DNA from 2 places in the Bradyrhizobium sp. AZCC 2176 genome. Region 2 is predicted to be linked to the other one. Evidence: riboswitches for the same ligand, from Rfam matches in the RefSeq annotation. Region 2 holds a riboswitch; the other holds the start of a gene.
The links. A riboswitch is a leader RNA that binds a small molecule or an ion and turns the genes downstream of it on or off. The one in region 2 is predicted to bind cobalamin.
Positions count from the first base shown of each region.

Region 1: another riboswitch for cobalamin. It lies ahead of metE (5-methyltetrahydropteroyltriglutamate--homocysteine S-methyltransferase); the one in region 2 lies ahead of V1288_RS08750 (TonB-dependent receptor).

Region 1 is NZ_JAZHRX010000001.1:1,391,433-1,399,000, reverse strand. Features, by position in the region: gene ftsH (ATP-dependent zinc metalloprotease FtsH) at 250-2,172, shown strand; gene V1288_RS06265 (hypothetical protein) at 2,255-2,452, opposite strand; gene metE (5-methyltetrahydropteroyltriglutamate--homocysteine S-methyltransferase) at 2,506-4,890, opposite strand; cobalamin riboswitch at 5,001-5,214, opposite strand; gene prpB (methylisocitrate lyase) at 5,319-6,239, opposite strand; gene prpC (bifunctional 2-methylcitrate synthase/citrate synthase) at 6,250-7,422, opposite strand; gene V1288_RS06245 (MmgE/PrpD family protein) at 7,434-7,568, opposite strand, start outside.
Region 2 is NZ_JAZHRX010000001.1:1,903,563-1,911,130, forward strand. Features, by position in the region: gene V1288_RS08730 (MBL fold metallo-hydrolase) at 1-878, shown strand, start outside; gene V1288_RS08735 (ABC transporter substrate-binding protein) at 989-1,825, opposite strand; gene V1288_RS08740 (ABC transporter ATP-binding protein) at 1,825-2,607, opposite strand; gene V1288_RS08745 (FecCD family ABC transporter permease) at 2,604-3,647, opposite strand; cobalamin riboswitch at 3,793-3,991, shown strand; gene V1288_RS08750 (TonB-dependent receptor) at 4,105-6,378, shown strand; gene V1288_RS08755 (hypothetical protein) at 6,465-6,653, shown strand; gene V1288_RS08760 (transcriptional regulator) at 6,768-7,007, shown strand; gene V1288_RS08765 (hypothetical protein) at 7,014-7,304, shown strand; gene V1288_RS08770 (hypothetical protein) at 7,399-7,568, opposite strand, start outside.

The DNA of each region.
Region 1 (7,568 bases), 510 kb from region 2:
AATATCCGCGATATCGGGACGAAGTGCCTTAACCACCTCGGAAAAACCTCGGCTTTTGCGTCATTTTTTGACCGGGAATCGCGTTAAGATGCGTTAAATAGTCCCGAGTGGTTCCCTTGGCATTGACCCGGGCGCCACCTAGATTGAGATGCAGTGGACCGGGGATTTCTCGCCTCACTACCCAAGAATACTCAAGGGTTACTGCCAAGGACATAGGGCCGCGATCCGCGCGACCACGAAGGAAGATCAATGAACGCCAATCTGCGCAACTTCGCCCTCTGGGTCATCATTGTTTTGCTGCTGTTGGCATTGTTCACGCTTTTCCAGAACCCGGGTCAGCGTACGTCCTCGCAGGACATTTCGTTTTCGCAGTTGTTGAGCGAGGTCGATCAGAACCGCGTCCGCGACGTCGTGATCCAGGGGCCGGAAATCCACGGCACCTTCACCAACGGCTCCTCGTTCCAGACCTATGCGCCAAACGATCCGACGCTGGTCAAGCGCCTCTATGACGGCAAGGTCTCGATCACCGCGAAGCCGCCCGGCGACAACGTGCCGTGGTTCGTCTCGCTGCTCGTCTCCTGGCTGCCCTTCATCGCGCTGATCGGCGTGTGGATCTTCCTGTCGCGGCAGATGCAGGGCGGCGCCGGCAAGGCGATGGGCTTTGGCAAGTCGCGCGCCAAGATGCTGACCGAGGCCCATGGCCGCGTCACCTTTGAGGACGTCGCGGGCGTCGACGAAGCCAAGCAGGACCTGCAGGAGATCGTCGAATTCCTGCGCGATCCCGGAAAATTCCAACGCCTCGGCGGACGCATTCCGCGCGGCGTGCTGCTGGTCGGCCCTCCCGGCACCGGCAAGACGCTGATCGCGCGTGCGGTCGCGGGCGAAGCCAACGTGCCGTTCTTCACGATCTCTGGTTCGGACTTCGTCGAAATGTTCGTCGGCGTCGGCGCCTCGCGTGTCAGGGACATGTTCGAACAGGCCAAGAAGAATGCGCCCTGCATCATCTTCATCGACGAAATCGATGCGGTCGGCCGTCATCGCGGCGCCGGCCTCGGCGGCGGCAATGACGAGCGCGAGCAGACGCTCAACCAGTTGTTGGTCGAGATGGACGGCTTCGAGGCCAATGAAGGCGTGATCCTGATCGCGGCGACCAACCGTCCCGACGTGCTGGATCCCGCGCTGCTGCGTCCCGGCCGTTTCGATCGCCAGGTCGTGGTGCCGAACCCGGATGTCGTCGGCCGCGAGCAGATCCTGAAGGTTCACGTTCGCAAGGTGCCGTTGGCGCCGGATATCAACCTCAAGACCATCGCGCGCGGCACGCCGGGCTTCTCCGGCGCCGACCTGATGAACCTCGTCAACGAGGCCGCACTGACCGCCGCCCGCCGCAACAAGCGGATGGTGACGCAGGCCGAGTTCGAGGAAGCCAAGGACAAGGTGATGATGGGCGCCGAGCGCAAGTCGCTCGTCATGACCGAGGAAGAGAAGTTGCTGACGGCCTATCACGAGGGCGGCCACGCCATCGTCGGCCTCAACGTCGTTGCGACCGATCCGATCCACAAGGCCACGATCATTCCGCGCGGCCGTGCGCTGGGCATGGTGATGCAGCTCCCCGAGCGCGACAAGCTGTCGATGTCGCTCGAGCAGATGACCTCGCGGCTCGCCATCATGATGGGCGGCCGTGTTGCGGAAGAACTGATCTTCGGCCGCGAGAAGGTCACCTCGGGTGCGGCTTCCGATATCGAGCAGGCGACGCGTCTGGCACGCATGATGGTGACGCGCTGGGGCCTGTCCGAAGAGCTCGGCACCGTGTCCTATGGCGAAAACCAGGACGAGGTGTTTTTGGGCATGTCGGTGTCGCGTACGCAGAACGCGTCGGAAGCGACCGTCCAGAAGATCGACAAGGAGATCAAGCGGCTGGTCGAGGAAGGCTACAACGAGGCGACCAAGATCCTCACCGAGAAGCGCGAGGACCTCGAGATGCTCGCCAAGGGCCTGCTCGAATTCGAGACGCTGAGCGGCGACGAAATCATCGACCTCTTGAAGGGCAAGAAGCCCAACCGCGAGTCGGTGCTGGAGCCGAGCACGCCGCGCGCTTCCGCCGTGCCGCCTGCCGGCAAGCCGCGCCCGCGTCCCGATCCGGACCCGGGTCTGGAGCCCCAGCCGCAAGCGTAAGCTAGCAGCATCCGATTAGAGAAACGCGGCGGCGACGCCGCGTTTTTTTGTCATCGCTGTCGTCATTGCGCCACGAGGTGCGTTATGCTTTCGCCGGAGCGCCGAGATGCACGGCCAGGATATGCTCCGGCGTCTCTACCACTTCGATCGTCTCCCCGTCGCCACCGACAAAGGCAAGAACGGTGCGCTCGCCGTCGCGTGACATGCTGCCGACGAGCGCGATATTGATGTGGATGGGTTGCCCCGTCTCGAACCTCGTGCATTGAATCCAGAAGCGCATCGCAGTCTCCTTCGATCATCTGCGGCAAGACTAGAGAAGGGGTCAGTCTTGCGCTAGGCTGAAGCCCGCAATTCGCGAGCCGCCGCCACCATGTTGACGAGCGCAGGCCGCACCTCTTCCCATTTCCTTGTCTTCAATCCGCAATCCGGATTGATCCAGATCTGGCTGTCGTTGAGCCGCATCCGCGCCAGCTTGAGCAGGGCGGTCATCTCTTCGATTTCGGGCACCCGCGGCGAGTGGATGTCGTAGACGCCGGGGCCGATTTCGTTCGGATAGCTGTAGTTCCTGAACGCGTCGAGCAGCTCCATTTTCGAGCGCGAGGTCTCGATCGAGATCACGTCGGCGTCCATCGCGCCGATCGCGCCGATGATGTCGTTGAACTCCGAATAGCACATATGGGTGTGGATCTGCGTCTCGTCGCGCACGCCGGAGGAACAGAGGCGGAAGGCATCGACGGCCCAGTCCAGATAGGCTTTCCATTCGGATTTGCGCAGCGGCAAACCCTCGCGTAGCGCCGCCTCATCGATCTGGATCATGCCGGCGCCGGCCGCCTCGAGATCGGCGACCTCGTCGCGGATCGCGAGCGCGATCTGCCGGCAGGCTTCGCTGCGCGGCAAATCATCGCGCACGAAGGACCAGTTCAGGATGGTGACGGGACCGGTCAGCATTGCCTTCATCGGCTTTTTTGTCAGCGACTGGGCGTACTGCCACCACTCGACCGTCATCGGTTTCGGGCGGGAGACGTCGCCGAACAAGACCGGCGGGCGAACGTAGCGCGATCCGTAGGATTGCACCCAGCCGTTTGCGGTGAAGGCAAAGCCTGCGAGCTGTTCGCCAAAGTATTGCACCATGTCGTTGCGCTCGAACTCGCCATGCACGAGCACGTCGAGACCGATGGTTTCCTGCCACTGCACCGCGCGGGCGGTCTGGTCCTGCAGATAGACCTTGTAGACTTCGTCCGTCAGGGCGCCGCTGGCGTGCGCGGCGCGGGCTTTCCTGACTTCGGCCGTCTGCGGGAACGAGCCGATGGTCGTGGTCGGGAAGGCCGGCAGGTTGAAGCGCTCGTGTTGGACGCCGGCGCGCTCGGCGAATGGGCTGGCGCGGCGACGCATGGCGTCATCGATGCCGGCGATGCGCGCCGCGACCTTCGCATCGTGAATTCGCGGCGAAGCCTTGCGGGCGGCGGCCGCCTCGTCCGAAACCCGCAGGGCGGCTTCGACACTGCCACGTCCGCTGGCAAGCGCCGTCCCGAGCGTGGTCAATTCCTCGAGCTTCTGTACGGAGAACGCCAGCCAGCTCTTGATTTCGGAATCGAGCCCCGTTTCCAGCGCCAGGTCGATCGGAACATGCAGCAGCGAGCAGGAGGGCGCGATCTGCACGCGGTCTTTGCCGAGTCTCGCGATCACGGGTTCGAGCCGGCCAAGAATCCGGTTCAAGTCCGCGCGCCAGATGTTACGGCCGTCGATGATTCCGAGCGACAGCACGCGGTCTTTTGGAAAACCGGCGAGGTCGTCGATCTGATCTGGCGCACGCACCAGATCGAGATGCAGGCCGGCGACGGGCAGCGCCAGCGCGACATCGCGGTTAGCGCCCAGCCCGCCGAAATAGGTCGCGAGCATGATCTTGAGCTGCGGCACCGCATTGGTGATCTCTGTATAGGCGTAATGCAGCGCCTGCTGCCCGACGATGTCGAGGTCGAGTACGAGACATGGCTCGTCGATCTGCACCCAGTCGGCGCCCCCGTAGGCCAGTTCGCGCAGCACCTCGATATAGATCGGCAGCAACCGGTCGAGCAGCGACAACGGATTGAAGCCGGCGTCCCTGCTCTTGGCGAGCTTGAGGAACGTGACCGGGCCGACCAGCACGGGGCGGGTCTGATAGCCCAACGCCTTGGCTTCCTCATATTCCTCAATCGGCTTGCGCGAGGCGAGGGTGAACTGCTGATCCCTCGCCAGCTCGGGCACCATGTAGTGATAGTTGGTGTCGAACCATTTTGTCATTTCCTGCGCCGGCGCGCCGTGGGCGGCATCGTGCCCATGATCCGTATGGCCGCAGCTCGCCTCGTGCGTCTTGCCTTGCGCGCCGCGGGCCATCGCAAAGTAAGTCGAGAGCGGGACCGGGCCGCCGTTCCAGCGATAGATTTCAGGAATCGCGCCGACCATCACTGACGTATCCAGCATCTGGTCGTAGAACGAGAAATCGTTCGACGGGATCACGCTGACGCCGAGTTTCTTCTGGCGCGCCCAGTTGGCCGCGCGAAGCCCGGCGCCGGTTTCGACCAGCGCCTCCTCGTCGGTTGCGCCCGACCAGAAGCTTTCCAAAGCGAATTTCAGCTCGCGGCGCGGGCCGATCCGCGGCGTGCCGAGGGCAGCAACGGGAAGCGAGGAAGTAGAGATGGTGGAAGTAGACGATGTAGAAGATGACGATGTTGAAGACATTGGCTTAACCCCAAAAGTTGGGGGCAAAGGCCGAAGTGACACGTCTGGATTCCGCGTACGGCGGAGCGCGCGCGGAATCGCAACCGCACCACCGGGACACCCCGCCCGAGGACGTGTATGTTGTCGAGGCAGGTCTCCTGGCTCGCGGGTCAATGCTGCTGTCCGGCCTTCCCGAAACCCGTGAGGTCTCAGTGACTTTGTTGGACAGCAACTCGCCGCTTACAGTTGCGGGGGCAGCTCCGGCTTTGGCTTTTTCGGCCGCACCGGCTTCCCTCTTAGCTTCGGGCCGATCCAGCCCGAAGAACCACGACGAGTTCAGTTAAGGTCAACGGCGATCTCAGTCAATATGAGATCGGTCGTTCCCCCGCGGCGCTCTCTGCCATCATTCGATGGACGCCATTCCGATCGAAGCGCGATAACTACATAATTCACCTCTGCGGCATGGCTGTGGGAACGATGGTTCTGACGATGGAGGCGTCGAGCGCCTCGTAATCCTGCAGCCCGATCGCTGCGTACAGCTCGGCGCGCGTCTGCATCTGGTCGAGCATTTTGCGGGTGCTGCCGTCGCGCTTGAGGGTAGCAAACAGGTTCTGCTGGGCCTTGTTGGCGACGCGGAGCGACGACACCGGCCAGATCACCATGCGATAGCCCATCGCCTCGAACTCGCATGCCGTGAAGAACGGCGTCTTGCCGAACTCCGTCATGTTCGCGAGCAGCGGAGCACCGGGAACGCGCCTGGCGAATTCCTGGAACATCTCGCGCGAAATCATTGCTTCCGGGAAGATCGCGTCCGCCCCCGCTTCCAGATAAAGCTTTGCACGCGCCACCGCGCCGTCCATGCCTTCGCTGGCCGCAGCGTCCGTCCTTGCGATCAGATAAAGATGACGCCGCGCTTTTGCGGCGGCGGCGACCTTGGTTGCCATGTCGCGCGCATCCGCCAGCTTCTTGTCGTTGAGGTGGCCGCACTTCTTCGGAAGCAGTTGGTCCTCGATGTGCACGGCGGCAGCGCCGGCATCCTCGAAGGTGCGCACCATGTTCATGACATTGAGCGCTTCGCCATAGCCGGTGTCGCCATCGACCAGTACCGGCAGGCCGCTGGCGCGCGCCACCTGGCGGATGAAGAAGCCGACTTCCTCGATCGTGATAATGCCGAGATCCGGCAGGCCCATCGAAGCCGTCATCGCCGCGCCCGACAGATAGAGCGCGGAAAAGCCGGCGTCACGGGCCTGCAGCGCGGCCATTCCGTTATGCGCACCCGGCATCTGGAGAATGTCCGGCTTGTTCAGGAGGTCGCGGAAGCGAGCCCCGGCCGGCGTGTCGGCTATGTCGGAACCCAGGAGATACACCATTGTTGCCTCCTTATGCGGCGCGAGGGGCGACGGCGGCTTTGCCACGCTCATGCAGCGGCACAAACTTCAGATTCTCCGGGCCGATATAGTTCGCGGCGGGGCGGATGATCTTGTTGTTGATGCGCTGTTCCATCACATGCGCCGCCCATCCGGATGTTCGGGAAATCACGAACAGGGGCGTGAACATCGCGGTCGGCACCCCCATCGCGTGGTAGGAGACCGCGCTGAACCAGTCGAGATTGGCGAACATCTTCTTGGCGTCGGCCATGACGGCCTCGATCCGGTCGGCGATTTCGAACATGCGGGTGTTCTCGCTTTCAATGCTCAGGCGGCGCGCGACTTCCTTGATCACCTTGTTGCGGGGGTCGGCAATGCTGTAGACCGGGTGGCCGAAACCGATCACGACCTCCCTGGCCGCGACCCTGCGGCGGATATCAGCCTCCGCCTCTTCCGTAGTTCCGTAGCGCTTCTGCACTTCGAACGCGATCTCGTTGGCGCCGCCATGCTTCGGCCCGCGCAGCGCGCCGATCGCGCCTGTTATCGCGGAATAGAGATCCGAGCCGGTGCCGGCGATCGAGCGCGCGGTGAACGTCGAGGCGTTATACTCATGCTCCGCGTAGAGGATCAGCGAAGTATGCATCGCGCGCTCGTGCGATGGCGGCGGCTTCCTGCCGTGGAGCAGATGCAGGAAGTGCGATCCGATCGAATCGTCGTCGGTTTCGACGTCGATCCGGCGGCCATGATGGGCGTAGTGGTGCCAATAGAGCAGCATCGATCCAAGCGAGGCCATCAGCCGGTCGGCAATGTCGCGGGCGCCGGGCTGGTTGTGATCATGGGCCTCGGGAAGGATGCAGCCGAGTGCGGAAACGCCGCTTCTCAGGACGTCCATCGGATGCGCAGCGGCGGGAAGCAATTCCAGCGTCTGCAGCACCGCGAGCGGCAAGGCGCGCAGCGCCTTCAGCTTGGCCTTGTAGTTTCTGAGTTCCGACAGAGTGGGCAGGCTGCCGTGAACGAGGAGATACGCGATTTCCTCGAACTCGCAGCTTTCGGCGACATCGAGAATATCGTAGCCGCGATAATGCAGGTCGTTTCCGGTGCGGCCGACCGTGCACAGCGCAGTATCGCCGGCGATCACGCCGGAGAGCGCGACCGATTTCTTGGGCGAAGGCTTGATGTCCGTCATCTCAATCTCCCTTATCGATTAGCGGCGCGCTGGACTGTGGCCGGGGTGGTGTCGCGCCAATCGAAGATGCCGTGCGTTGACGTGCTGCCGAGGAATTTTGGATCAACCGTGAAGGTCAGGTCGGTCAGCTCACCCGCCTTCAGCGA
Region 2 (7,568 bases):
ACACCCATCTGCACGCCGACCACGTCACCGGCCTCGGTGAACTGCGCGACCGCACCCAGTGCATCACCATCATGGGCGAGCAGAGCAAGGCCGACGTGGTGTCGATGCGGGTCTCCGATGGCGACAAGGTGATGGTCGAGGGCCTGAGCCTCGACGTCATGTACACGCCTGGCCACACCGATGACTCCTACTCTTATCTGATGGGCGACCGCGTCTTCACAGGCGATACGCTGCTGATCCGCGGCACCGGCCGCACCGATTTCCAGAACGGCTCTTCGCGCGCGCAGTACGAATCGATCTTCAACCGGCTGCTGAAACTGCCGGATGAAACCATGGTATTCCCCGCCCACGACTACAAGGGCGACACGGTTTCCACCATCGGCGAGGAGCGGCGTTACAATCCGCGGCTGCAGGTGCGCTCGGTCGATGAATATATCGAGCTGATGGCCAATCTGAAGCTGCCGAACCCGAAGATGATGGACGTCGCGGTGCCCGCCAACATGCATGTCGGCCTGCACCAGGAAGAGCTTGCCAAACAGGGGCTCGCGCTCTCCGCGCGCGACGCCATCAACAGCCTCGGCCGGCCCGACATCCTGCTGGTCGATCTGCGCGAAACCAGCGAGCGCGCCAAGCACGGCACGATCTCGGGCGCGCTGCATGCGCCCTACCCCGGTATCGCCGAGAGCCTCAAGCCGGGCGGCATGCTGCGCGAAGTCGCCGCCGCCACCGGCCGCCGCGTGGTGTTCTTCTGCGCCTTCGGCGAACGTTCCGCGATGGCGGTGACCGCCGCGAAGCGCGCAGGGCTAGCCAACACCGCGCACATCGAAGGCGGTATCGATGCGTGGAAGAAGGTCGGCGGACCGGTGGTGATGGGGTGAGAAGTCCGTAGGGTGGGCAAAGGCGCGCTTGCGCCGTGCCCACCATCTATCAACACATTCGCTCTGGATGGTGGGCACGCTTCGCTTTGCCACCCTACGAAACTACGAATTTACTTCCCCACCCGCTTCACTTCCGCCGCCAGCGCATCCAGCGCATCCGCCAGCATGACGCCGCCGCACTCGGTCAGCCGTTCCGGAATCACGATGCGCTTTTCCGGCGGATAGAAGCGCTCCAACGCCGGGTGCAACAGAAATGCCTGGCCGTCGTCCTTCGCAGTGTCGCCGGCCTGCGAAACCACGATGAAGTCCGGCCGCAAGTTGACAATCGCCTCCAGCGAGGCGAATCCACCGAACGCAAAACCGAGATCGCCGGCCGCGCTGCGCAAGCCAATTTCGCCGAGCAGCGAACCGACAAAACTGTCGCTGCCCGCCACCCAACCACGCCGCGACAATGGCAGCACGCGATAGTGCTGTTCCGAGACCGCGCGGCGGGCGCGCGCCAGCGCCGCATCAAGCCGCGCGATTTCCGCGGCTGCGCGATCGGGATGTCCGGTGATATCGCCGGCCTCGCGGATCTGCTGCCGCGCTTCGTCGAGGGTTCGCGGCACGGCAAGCTCGGCAAGATGAAGTCCCTTGGCCTTCAACAGCTCCCGCGTCGATCGCTTGTCGAACGCACTTGCGACGACAATGTCGGGTCTGATCAGCAGAACGTCCTCGGCACCTCCGGACAAAACCGGATACCGGCTGATGTCGGCCGCCTGCGATTGCCACCCGTCCCGCGAAAACCGACTCAATCCCAGAATCTGTTCGGGATCGGCCAGCGTCAGCAGCAATTGGTCGGTGCAGACATTCATCGATACCAGGCGCGGCAGATTGGTTGCAAGCGCAGCGCCGCCCGGCAATGCGAGCGTCATCATCGCGACCAGAAATGCCAGCCGTCGTCGCATCAGATATCCGCCCAGGGGACGATGACGGCCTCGCGCTGGAATTCCGCGCGATAGGCCGAGATCCGGAACACATCGGCCATCACCTGCTCGGACAGCGCCACGGCCGGCGCGCCCTGCGACACCAGCCGGCCTTCGCGCAGCACCAGCACATGGTCGGCGAACCGCGCTGCGAGTCCCAGATCATGCGTCACGACAATGACGAGCACGCCCTTGTCGGCGGTCGCGCGCAAATTCTTCATGACGTCGATCTGGTGCCGAGGGTCGAGCGAGGCGGTCGGCTCGTCGGCCAGGATGACCGGCGCCTCCACCGCCAGCGCGCGGGCCAGCGCGACGCGGCTGCGCTCGCCGCCGGACAATTCCGTGACGCGGCGATCGCTGAACGCCATCACATCGACCGCCTGCATCGCGCGCAAAACCGCCTCCGCATCCCGAGGCGACAGCCGCGCCGGATCGGTGGCGCCGTGCGGGTAGCGGCCGAGCGCCACGATATCGCGGGCCGGTAGCGGCCAGTGCACGACATGGCCTTGCGGCAAATAGCCGAAGCGTTTTGCGCGCTCGCGCAGCGGCAGCGAAGCCAGCGCCTGGCTGCCGATTTCGATCTCGCCCTCGGACGGGATCAATCCCGCCAGCGCCCGCAACAGCGTGGTCTTGCCGGCGCCGTTCGGCCCGACCAGCGCCACCAGATGTCCCGGCGAGAGCGTCAGCGAAACGTCTTTCAGCACGACGCGACCGGCGAGCCGCACGCAGAGTCCCGTTGCGGTCAGCAGCGCCGCATCGCTCATGCGACACCTCCGCCGAGCGCGCGGCGTTCGCGCATGATCAGGTAGAGGAAGAACGGCACGCCGATGATCGAGGTCAGCACGCCGACCTTGATGTCGGAGGTCGAGGGAATGATGCGCACCGCGATGTCGGCCGCCAGCAGCAGCGCCGAGCCGGCGAGCGCGCTTGGCACCAATAGCCGACCCGGATCATGCCCGATCAGCGGCCGCATCAGATGCGGCGCGACCAGGCCTATGAACCCGATGGTGCCGGTGACGGCGACCGCGCCACCGACACCGAGCGCCACGCCCGAAATCACGAACAGCCGCAAACGTCCGACATCGACGCCGAGGCTTTGCGCGGTTTCTTCGCCGAGACTCAGCGCGCGAAACGCATGGCGCTGGCTGAACAGCATGATCGCGCCGGCGATGATGAACGGCAGCGCCAGCATCACGTGCTGAAAGCTGCGGTCCTCCAGCGAGCCGAGCAGCCAGAACGCGATCTCCAGGACCACAAAGGGGTTGCTAGAGAGGTTCATCACCAGCGCGGTGGCAGCCCCGGCAAAACTCGAAATCGCCAAGCCCGACAGGATGAGGATCAGCAGCCCGGCATTGCGGCCAGCGATGGTCAGCAGCACGAATACTGAAGCGAACGCCGCGATGATCGCCGCCACCGGCAGGGCATAGGAGCGCACATCGGCCAGCCCCAGCGCGATCACCAGCACCGCGCCGAACGCGGCGGATTGCGGCGCACCGAACAGCGAGGGCGAAGCCAGTGGGTTGCGCAGCAGGCCCTGCAGCGACGCGCCCGACAGCCCGAGAATGGCGCCGATCGCCAGCGCCAGCAGCGTCCGCGGCAGGCGGATCTCCCGCACAATCACCTGTGCCACGTCGCTGCCGCCGCCGAACAGCGCTTCCGCCGCCGCAAGCGGCGACAGCCGCACCGGGCCAATACCCAGCGAGATCAGCACCAGCAGCACAACGAGGGCGGCAAGCATTGTGGTCACGCCGATCCTCCGGCGCGCGGCATCCTCGTTGGTCACGGCAACGGTCTCAACACTCATCGATCGTCCTAAAGCAGTTTTACCCGCCCCGGTACAGGAGTTCAGGCAAGGAGCAGGCAGCGTGCTCATGCGGCAAAAATAGCGCACTCGTCCAGTGAGGAATGCTGTGGGCGCCCAAGGCGGATTGACTCGGACTTTGACAAACTTCTACCATAGTTCCGACGGTTCCCGCTTTGGGGATCAAAAGGGAATGCGGTGCGGGGAATCTCCCCAATTCCGCGGCTGCCCCCGCAACTGTAAGCGGCGAATCCTTCGTCATAGGCCACTGGGAATCTCGGTCCTGGGAAGGCGACGAAGGGTAACGACCCGCGAGCCAGGAGACCTGCCGTCAGCCGTGGTCACACGCGAAGATGTCGGTCGGGGAGTACAGGCATTAGCTTCACCTAAGCTGCTCAAAGCACATGGTGAGACTTGGTTCGCTGTGACGTGCCACTGACGTCATACCGAGGCTCTAACTATGTCTTCCACGCTAGCCACAACCATACAGCGGCGTCGCGCCATTCTGTTGGCTTCGACTTTTCTCATACCGGCTCTCTTGCTGGGCGTCTCTGCAGCGCATGCACAGCAAACCACATCGTCGGATGAGTTGCCGCCGATCGAGGTCAATCCGCCCGGCGACGCGAACCGGACCCGAGCCAAACCCGCCACCGACCAGACCTCGACCTCGCGCCGCATCGTGCCTCGCACATCTTCGAGGCCCGACCCCAACGCTGTTCCAGCGCCCGGCCCGGCGGCGGACTCGTTCTCGACCGGCGTAGGCGCTGTCCGGCAATTCAACGGCATCGTCGGCGCATCGACCGCGGTCATAACAGCGCAGGATATCGCGCGTTCGCCGGCCTACACCGTACAGGAAATCATCGCTCAGACACCGGGCGTGCAGCTAACGACCCTGTTTGGCGGCGTTAATGGCGCAAGGACCAGTGTCGACCTCCGTGGCTTCGGTGCGTTCGCCTCCTCCAATACCCTGCTCCTCATCAATGGACGCAGGGTCAATGACGTCGATATGCAAGGCGTGGATTTCTCGACCATTCCGCGCGATTCGATCGAGCGCATCGAAATCACCCGCGGCAACAGCGGCGCGGTACTGTACGGCGACAACGCCATCGGCGGCGTCATCAACATCGTCCTGAAGAACGGCGTCGGCGGCCCGCCCGTCGCGATCCGCGCCGAAGCCGGCGTCGGATCGTTCAACCAGCGGCAGGCCTCTGTTTCGGCCGCGACCAATTACGGACCGTGGTCGACGTCGTTCTACGGCAACGGCATCAAGTCCGACGGCTATCGGGTCAACAACGCCCTCGACCAGCGCAACGGCGTCGGCAATTTGAATTACACCACGCCCGGTCTCACCGCGTTCCTGACGCTCTCGGGCGACGATCAGAAGCTGGGTCTTCCCGGCGGCCGCACGGTTGATCCGGCGACCGGCCTGAACCAGCTCGTCACCGACCGCCGCGGCACCAATACCCCGTTCGACTACGCCAACCAGCAAGGCGCCAACGCCACTGCCGGCTTCACCAAGACCCTGACGAACGGCGTTGACCTCATCGTCGATGGCGGCGTGCGGGACAAGAAGCAGCAGGCCGGATTCTTCGGCCTGTTGCCAACGATCCCGTTCAACTATGTCGACAGCCATCTGCAGACGTGGTCGATCACGCCGCGCTTGAGCATCAAGAACGTGATCTTCGGAATGCCTTCGACCATCCTGACCGGCGTTGATTATTATGACGCGACCTATCACTCAGAGCGTCCGGTCGCCAAAGGCATGATTCCCATTCACACCTACGATTTGTCGCAGCAAACGCTCGCCGGGTACTTTCAGCAAACCATCGGACTGTTACCGACGACAGATTTTTCATACGGCGGCCGCCTTCAACGGACCACCCTGAAAGCCCGGGACATCCTTCAGAACGATCCGAACTGCGCGATTTTCTTCACGTGCAGCGCCCAGAACCTCCCGCTTGACAGCGAGGAAGGCCAATACGCACTGCATATCGGCGTCGAGCATCGCTTCAACAACGTCTTTTCGGTATTCGGTCGCGCCGCGCGCGCGTTCCGCACGCCGAACGTCGATGAAAGGCTCTCCTCGGGTCCCGCCTTCGATCCCTTCTTCAACGCGCTTCCCGGTGACTTCAGGCTGAAGACCCAGACCTCTCATGACATCGAGGGCGGCGTTCGCATCAAGTCTGGACCGCTCGAAGTTCAATCGAGCATCTACAACATGGACCTTGAGAACGAACTTCATTTCAACCCGGTACAGCGCTTCAACGTCAATCTCGACCCGACCCGCCGCTATGGCTCGGAAACCAGCGCGTCGTTTCGTGTCAGCGATACCGTGCAGTTGCGCGGCGGCATGGCCTATACCCGTGCGGTGTTCCGCGAAGGCCCGTTTGCCGGCAACGACGTTCCGCTGGTGTCCCGCTACACCGGCAGCGCCGGCGTCAGTTGGAACATCTGGCAGAACTATCTCGTCGCCGACGCCACCGTGCGTGCCTGGAGCGAGCGCTTCATGGACAACGACCAGGCCAATATTCAACGCTTGATTCCAGCGAGTGCAACGGTCGATTTCAAGCTGAGCGGCGCGTACGAGCGCTTCTTCTGGTCAATCTCCGTCAACAATATTCTCAATGCGCAGTACTACGACTACGCCGTCGAGAGCCTGTTCACGCCCGGCCGCTTCTCGGCCTATCCGCTGCCCGGACGGACCTACATGGTGAAGGCCGGCGCGACGTTCTGACCGCAATAGCCGGCTCGGCGCCACGGCGCACCGGCTTGTCCTGACCTGACGAGACGGTATTCTCCTTCGGGCGATTGCCCGGGAGAATGCTTTTTCATGCTGAACCGCTTCCGTTCCGCGCCAACCGCCATGGCCGGATCAGCGTCCGCATTGCGTTGCGGCAGATGAAGGCCGAAGGACATGCGTCAGCGGCGCTGGGCGCCTGGCTTGCCAGCTTCGATCAAGCCAGCCCCGAGCTGGACGAGGATGACGCGGCCTTTCATCCTGATGGCTGATTTCGCAAGAAAGTGCGCCTTTTTCGACCGAAAATAACGTCCTCTGCGCCCCGATCCGTGGTAAACCGGCCACAGACCGCCCGACGATATCAGTCGTGATTTCAGAGGTATAAGATGGACGATGAGCCGAAGAGCGCTGCCGAGCTGAAGGAAATTCGGCTAAAGCGTAAGCGCGACCAGGAAGTCGAGGGCATCAAGGCGATGGCCGAGATCGCGGCCGCCGATATCGCGATCCGGAAGCGGACAGAGAAGCTGCGCGCGCTCCGTCTGGCGAAGGAAGCGGCCGACCGCGAAAACCCGCCGGAACCTGTGGCCAGAAGCAAGACCAAGACCAGGACCGCGAAAAGAGGCTGACCTGACATGACGAAAGAGGATCGCGATCGGGCCCAGGCGCGTATCGACAAGGCGACAAAGGCGGCCCAGGACGCAAGGTCCGGCAAGGCCGAACGCGACGCCGCGGCCAAGGCCGTGCTCGACAATATGGCGAAGCTGAAGGCGTTGCGGCTCGCGCGCGAGGCAGCCGAGCCACAACGTGCGCCGGCCGCAAGGGCCGCAAAGAAGGCGCCCGCCGGCACCAAACGGCCAGCCGAGAAATCGGTGGCCCTGTCCGAGTGGCTGGCTAGCCAGCAGAACGGCGGACGGCGAACCTGAGGCCGGATTTACCGGTGTCATCATGCCCGGCAAAAGCGCGAAGCGCGTCTTCGCGCTAAACGACCCGGGAAAGTTAAGTCAGATATCCGCAGCGTTATGCCGGACCTGGCCAGTCGATCAGCGACCGCGTCTTGTTCTCGGCGTCGTAGACCTGCACCTGAAGCATCTGGAATCGATTCTTCAGGGCCATGCCGGCCTCTTCGGCCGCCTCGACCGTCTCGTGATGCGATTTGAAATGACCGTCCACCACCAGCGAGTAACCGG